2 linked regions of the Desulfopila inferna genome follow. The protein of the gene in region 2 interacts with the protein of the main gene of each other region in a pairwise test. Links are inferred from orthologs where the notes say so. Each region holds a gene or a part of one and is shown on either strand. Other genes may lie near its edges.

Region 1 (3,437 bases), on a different replicon or contig from region 2:
GGCGGCACATGAAAAAGCTGCAGCGGTAGAGGTAAAGATGAGAAAAATGAAGCTCTACCAGGCGGCTGATAAGCTCAAGGAAGGCATTGCCGAGACATTGACGTATTACAGTTTTCCAAGCCAACACTGGCGTAGAATCAGAACAAACAATCCTCTGGAAAGGATCATGCGGAAGATCCGCCGCAGGACCAATGTTGTAGGCGCCTTTCCCGATGGCAATTCCGCACTGATGCTGGTTGCTGCACGGCTTCGTCATATAGCTGGAACCAAGTGGAGTACTAAGCGCTATCTGAATATGCAGTTGCTGAGAGAGTTGGAGATAGAAAAGCAGATGGAGGTAGCGTGAGGAGCACAGCAGTGCCAAAATACAAGATCAAGCCCTCCGGGTGCTCGCTTCGCTCACAACCTTGTATTTTGCCCCTTTGCTGCGCTTGACCAGAAATTGAAAGAAAAGGAAAAAAATGAATTAAACGGCTACCTCAAAATCAAATGTGCGAAAAATATTTGACACTACCTGGCGGAGTGAACCACTCTCGCTGAGGCCGAAGAGTTGATGCGAGGGGAGCAAGAAAAGCTGCATGTATGCGTTCTTGTCTCCTCGGGTTGAATACAAAAGTAATCCAAGGTGCTTCTGATTATTGAATAAAGGAAGCGATGCTTCTTGCTCTAAATCTGGCTGCTCGTAGCGCCCCAGTACGGAGAGAATATCTGAACTCAGTCTTGCCGACAAGAGCTTTCAAGTCCTTTGGAATACGTAAGCTGAAGATATAGCCGGAAGATGACTGATACAGGAATGCAGGTTGTGCGGAAAAAGAAAAGCCCATCGTTTACCTCCTCTCGTGTGTATAACGAGGGTGGATAAAGATGGGCCTAAAATCGCTGACTTGTGAATTTATTCAGCAATATCATTAACTTGGTGGCGATGCAGGGAATTGAACCCCGGACAACACGGATATGAGCCGTGTGCTCTAACCATCTGAGCTACATCGCCATTCAATAAGGGGAAAATAATTACTCTATTCAAGAAAGAGTGTCAACATCTTTTTCCGCTCTCTTTCACCTGATTTGCCGGCCGGATTCCCTGGCTCAAAGACCGGACGGCGGTATAAAATAAGGCGATAATATCTCTACCGATATTAGAAAAGGAGGACCACAGCAAGAGCGGTCCTCCTTCTTTATATACTACACTCACTATGTGAGTTCAGGCTGATTGGAACTGGCTTACATCATTCCGCCCATTCCACCCATTCCGCCCATGCCGCCCATTCCTGGAGGCATTCCACCACCGCCGCCTGCATTCTCATCAGGAATCTCAGCGATGACACACTCCGTGGTCAGCAGCATGCCGGCAACTGAAGCAGCATTCTGCAGAGCGGTTCTGGTAACCTTAGCCGGATCGATAACACCGGCTTTAATAAGGTCTTCATATTCTTCGGAGGTCGCATTGAAGCCTTCCGCGCCGGTGAGGGTTTTAACATGCTCAACGATAACGGAACCTTCACGCCCGGCGTTGGAAGCGATCTGACGAACCGGCTCCTCAAGTGCACGCAGCAGGATGTTCCTGCCAAGCTTCTGCTCTCCCTTGAGCTCGAGGGCAGCGAGGGCAGCGAGGCAACGAATATAGGCGACGCCGCCGCCAGGAACAACGCCCTCTTCGACAGCTGCACGGGTAGCATTAAGAGCATCCTCAACACGAGCTTTCTTTTCTTTCATTTCAATCTCGGTTGCAGCTCCGACATTGATGACGGCAACACCGCCGATCAGTTTTGCCAGACGCTCCTGGAGCTTCTCGCGGTCATAATCGGAAGTGGTATCTTCGATCATGGTACGGATCTGCTTGACGCGGCCGGCCAGTGCCTCTTTGTCGCCGGCGCCGTCAACGATTGTGGTATTGTCCTTATCAACCACGATGCGTTTACAGGTTCCGAGGTCATTGACGGTAACATTCTCGAGCTTGATGCCGAGATCTTCGGTGATGACCTGTCCACCGGTGAGAATGGCGATATCTTCGAGCATAGCTTTTCTGCGATCACCGAAACCGGGAGCTTTAACCGCGGCAACATTGAGGGTTCCGCGCAGTTTGTTGACAACCAGAGTCGCCAGCGCTTCGCCGTCTACATCTTCAGCGATGATGAAAAGGCCTTTGCCCATTTTAGCTACGGACTCAAGTACCGGCAGGAGATCTTTCATGCTGGATACCTTCTTCTCCACCAGGAGAATATAGGGATCTTCCATGGAAACTTCCATACGGTCGGGATCGGTGACAAAATAGGGAGAGAGGTAGCCGCGATCAAACTGCATACCTTCAACGACGTCCAGAGTGGTATCCATGGACTTAGCTTCTTCCACTGTGATAACGCCCTCTTTACCAACCTTATCCATGGCCTCGGCAATGATGTTACCGATGGTCTCGTCGCTGTTGGCGGAAATCGTACCGACCTGGGCAATCTCTTTCTGCTCTTTGGTCGGGGTGGCGATTTTAGCAAGCTCACTGACAACAAGCTCTACACTTTTGTCAATGCCGCGTTTGATTTCCATGGGGTTTCCGCCTGCAGCAACCAGCTTGACGCCTTCTCTGTAGATAGCCTGAGCGAGAAGGGTTGCCGTGGTGGTACCGTCACCAGCCACGTCGGAAGTTTTCGAGGCAACCTCACGCACCATCTGGGCGCCCATGTTCTCAAATTTATCTTCGAGTTCGATTTCCTTGGCAACGGTCACACCATCTTTAGTAATAGTGGGCGCTCCAAAGGATTTCTCCATGAGAACGTTGCGTCCTTTGGGACCGAGAGTTACTTTGACAGCGTTGGCAAGAGTGTTGACGCCTGTGAGGATGCGTTCACGGGCTTTGACTCCATAAATGATATCTTTTCCAGCCATTATCTTATTCTCCTTTTGTTATCTTCCCTGCGGTGCAAGGGCGGATATGAGGGGTATAATTACTTATTCTATAATTCCAAGAACGTCATCTTCACGCATGATGAGATAGTCTTCACCATCAAGCTTTACGTCTGTTCCGCCGTATTTAGAAAAGAGTACACGATCACCCTCTTTCACCTGGAGGGCAACACGTTCACCTTTATCGTTATTTTTTCCTGGCCCAACCGCTACAACCTCGCCCTCTGCCGGCTTCTCTTTTGCACTGTCAGGAATAATAATTCCACCTGCAGTTTTTGCCTCTTCCTCCAATCTTTTGACCAGAAGACGATCGTTTAATGGACGAATTTTCATTACTTCCTCCTATCTACATTAATTTCTACTATGATGAGTGGCCGCACATCGACCTCCCAGTTAAAAAAATAACCCGGACCCGGGTCACAAATTTGAGACTGGCCAAAATATATGGTTGGAAAATTAAAAATCAAGGGGCGGCTGCAAAAAAATGCTGCCGCCCCTTACTACGACTCAACCAATTGTAATTCTGTAAAAATGATGAGGAG
Region 2 (3,863 bases):
CTTGAAGAAGAGGTTGCTGCCGGCGCTTTTCGTGAAGATCTGTATTACCGGCTCAATGTGGTAATGCTCACTGTTCCGCCTCTGCGGGAGAGAGAAGAGGATATTCCTGCTCTGGTTGAACATTTCGTTGAGAAATTTGCCCAGAAAAACAGACGCACTGTCGACATGATAACCCCGGAGTGTCTGAAGCTTCTCCGCAAGTATCCCTGGCCCGGCAATGTCCGGGAGCTGGAAAACGCCATCGAACGCGGAGTGATCCTCATGCGCGGTGATCAACTCACCGAGAAAAGCCTGCCGCTCTCTATTCAGAAATATAGGGACAACGGCAACGGGCCTCCCCTGGAGAGCGAACTGCCCACCTCCCTTTATGAAGCGGAAAAAATGATCATCCTGCAGACCCTGGAGGAGACTGAGGGGAATAAAAGCGAAGCTGCCCGGCGGCTTGGTATCAGCCGTAAAACCCTGCAGAATAAACTGCAGAAATATGATGAGTCCTGAGACTGAAATTCCTTAAGGTTAACAGGTCACTTCTCAATGCGCTTTGGAGTAATATTCGCTGAAGGTCGAGACTATGAAGTCGATATCCTTTCTGTCGATTTCCAGATGAGTGACCAGCCTGACCTGTGTGCCCCGGGCAATGATGATTCCCCGCTGCCTGAGGTATACATGGAGTCCGGCAAGAGAATTCTCCGGCAGGGTAATAAAAACCATATTGGTCTGGGTATCATGATATCGAACATCAAGCTCGTCAATACCGCTCAAACCCCTTGCCAGTGCTTCGGCATTGTGCTGATCTTCACTGAGTCGGAAAATATTATTTTCAAGAGCATAAATACCTGCGGCGGCCATGTAGCCCGATTGCCGCATCCCGCCGCCTAAAACCTTACGCCACCTCCTGGCTTCGTCGATAAAACTTCGGTCGCCGCAGAGCAGCGAGCCCACGGGAGCTCCAAGCCCCTTGGAGAGACATATGGAGACGGAATCAAAGCATTGAGCAATCCGTTCGGCGGGAACATCCCATTTCCGGGCGGCATTGAAAAGACGTGCTCCGTCAAGATGAAGACGGAGCCCGTGTTGTGCCGCAAAAGCATTGCAGTCATCCAGGTAATCAAGCGGCAGCGCCAGTCCTCCCTGGGTGTTTTCCAGACAGAGGAGGCGGGTGCGGGCAAAATGGAAATCATCATCCTTGATATTCTTCTCCACCTCTTCGAGATCGAGACAGCCGTTTTCAAGAAATGGCAAAGGCTGTGGTTGAATGCTCCCGAGAACCGCTGCTCCTCCACCTTCATACTTATAGGTGTGGGCCTGCTGGCCGACGATATATTCATCTCCTCTGCGGCAGTGTGTCAGCAGAGCTGTGAGATTTGATTGGGTCCCCGATGGACAGAAAAGCGCAGCTTCTTTTCCAACTATTTCAGCAGCAAGCTTCTCCAGTCTGTTGGTAGTGGGATCTTCACCGTAAACATCATCACCCACCGCGGCATCGTACATGGCCGCAGACATTTCGGGAGTAGGGCGTGTTACCGTGTCGCTTCTCATATCCAGTGTTTTCATTGCAGTTCCATATAGAGAGTTGGTATAGAATGCTCGCACTCGGAGTGTAGCAAGCATTTATGCTCCCCATGTTTTTATAGCAAACTGAAAATTTTGCAATATTGAAAAAAATGATACTCTCGTAATTTTGCAAAATCATCATGGATACCTCATTGAGTGAGTACAAGGAAAAGCATTTCGGGTACAGAGCCATTGGGCACACCAAGACCGGGGCGAAAGCAGCGGCGGCCGACGAAGAAGAGGCAGGTTTTTTATGGGTGCTTTTCTTGACAATGAAAATTGGGCTACTTATTGTTCGCACAAGTTTAAAAAAGCAAAAGAGAAGTATTCATAGGATGTTGAGACTTTGTGGTTTTTTCAGGTTATCAAGATTGATGGCGTCGTAAAAGGGCCTGTCCGCCGTTCTGCAGCACATATCAGGGCCTGGGAACGTTTAATCGATAAATCTGGTGGACTTTTACGATTTAATCAACAAGTTGAGTTGTGTCTGGGAGGAGTAAGTGAGCAAAAAAGAGCAAAATGAGAATATTCCCGAAGAGGAGATGGGAGCGGAAAATTCGCCAAAAACTCCTGCAGAGGGTGAAGAAACGGTCACAAATGGAGGCGCTGAAGCCTCCGGGGATGCAGAGAAGCGTCTTGAAGAACAGTTTGCCGCGGCCCAGGAAGAGGTTGCAGACCTTACCGATAAACTTCTGCGGCTGGCCGCCGACTTTGAAAATTACAAAAAACGCAGTGAGAGAGAGCGCGCCACAACGATGAAGTATGCCGGAGAGCATATTTTTCGTGAGTTTCTTCCCGTTGTAGACAACCTCGAGCGAGCTGTCAGTCAGGGTGTTGCTGAAGATGCCGACGCTGAAACAAAACTTGCCGGATTACTGGAAGGCGTCGAGCTGACTTTAAAAAGCGTTCATGCAACCTTGAGGAAATTTGAAGTAGAGCCAATCAAAAGCGTCGGTGAACCCTTTGATCCCAACAAAGAAGAAGCGTTGACCATGGAGCCGAGCGATACTATTCCTGCCAATCACGTGGTCACTGAGTTTGAAAAGGGATATTTCTACAAGGATCGTCTGTTGCGTGCGGCAAAGGTGACCGTTTCCTCCGGGAAAGCAGAGAGTTGAGATTGCTTGTCGCTCCCCGGTAAGGAAATGCGGGGGCTTGACAAATTCATGAAGATGACAACTTTTAACACATTGCCGCACAATTGAAACGCTACTGAGTTGGATGGAGTTCGGAAAATCCGATTATAAGATATAAGGAGAGGAATGACATGGGCAAAATTATAGGAATTGATCTTGGGACCACAAATTCATGCGTGGCTATCATGGAAGGTGGCGACCCTAAGGTGATCGCCAACACTGAAGGCAATAGAACAACTCCATCTATTGTAGCTTTCTCGGATAAGGGAGAGCGAATGGTTGGGCAGGTCGCCAAACGGCAGGCGGTAACTAACCCTGAGCGTACACTGTATGCTATCAAACGCCTTATTGGTCGAAAATTTGTCGATGCCGAAGTAAAAAAATCCATTGAGGTAAGCCCTTTCAAAATTGTTGAAGGGACAAATGGAAGTGTTTCAGTCGAGGTGGATAAAAAAGTTTACCGGCCTGCTGAGATTTCCGCGATGGTTCTGGGAAAGATGAAGCAGACAGCCGAGGAATACCTTGGCGAAGAGGTAACCGATGCGGTAGTGACCGTACCTGCCTATTTTAATGATTCACAGCGTCAGGCTACCAAAGATGCCGGAAAAATCGCCGGACTGAATGTTCAGCGAATCATCAACGAGCCGACAGCTGCCTCGCTGGCTTACGGCCTGGACAAGAAGGGTGAGGAAAAGATAGCAGTCTTCGATCTCGGCGGTGGTACCTTCGATGTATCCATCCTGGAAATCGGTGATGGTGTGTTCGAGGTGAAATCAACTCATGGTGATACCTTCCTCGGCGGTGAAGACTTCGATATGCGTATCGTGAACTGGCTGGCCGACGAATTCAAACGCCAGCAGGGTATTGATCTGCGCACCGACAAAATGGCACTGCAGCGCTTGAAGGAAGAGGCAGAGAAGGCCAAGATGGAACTCTCCACCACCAAGGAAACCGATATCAATCTGCCGTTTATTACTGCCGATGCCACCGGACCTAAACACCTCAATATAAAATTGAGCCGTGCCAAGCTTGAAAGCCTGGTAGAGGATCTGGTCGAGCGTACCGTTCAGCCCTGCCGCACCGCTTTAAAGGATGCAGGACTTTCTGCCTCCGAGGTGGACGAGGTAATTCTGGTTGGTGGTATGACCAGGATGCCGATGGTACAGGCAAAGG

Evidence for each region.
Region 1: the proteins of JWG88_RS10250 (region 2) and groL interact in binary tests that used the Escherichia coli proteins (3 or more experiments, as listed by UniProt). The link is inferred for Desulfopila inferna from one-to-one orthologs.

Annotation. Positions count from the first base shown.
Region 1 is NZ_JAFFQE010000009.1:16,972-20,408, forward strand. Bases 550-3,437 are described here. They hold groL (chaperonin GroEL), read right to left. Parts: upstream 2,878-3,437; coding sequence 1,222-2,877; downstream 550-1,221. Other genes in these bases: JWG88_RS22250 (DUF6538 domain-containing protein), read right to left, coding at 636-824; groES (co-chaperone GroES), read right to left, coding at 2,941-3,228. Also shown: JWG88_RS18690 (IS256 family transposase), read left to right, coding at 1-346.
Region 2 is NZ_JAFFQE010000003.1:458,128-461,990, reverse strand. Bases 1,100-3,863 are described here. They hold JWG88_RS10250 (nucleotide exchange factor GrpE), read left to right. Parts: upstream 1,100-2,054; coding sequence 2,055-2,672; downstream 2,673-3,863. Other genes in these bases: dnaK (molecular chaperone DnaK), read left to right, coding at 2,822-3,863; ltaE (low-specificity L-threonine aldolase), read right to left, coding at 1,100-1,554. Also shown: JWG88_RS10260 (sigma 54-interacting transcriptional regulator), read left to right, coding at 1-498; more of ltaE, read right to left, coding at 532-1,099. UniProt on the Escherichia coli protein: Participates actively in the response to hyperosmotic and heat shock by preventing the aggregation of stress-denatured proteins, in association with DnaK and GrpE. It is the nucleotide exchange factor for DnaK and may function as a thermosensor.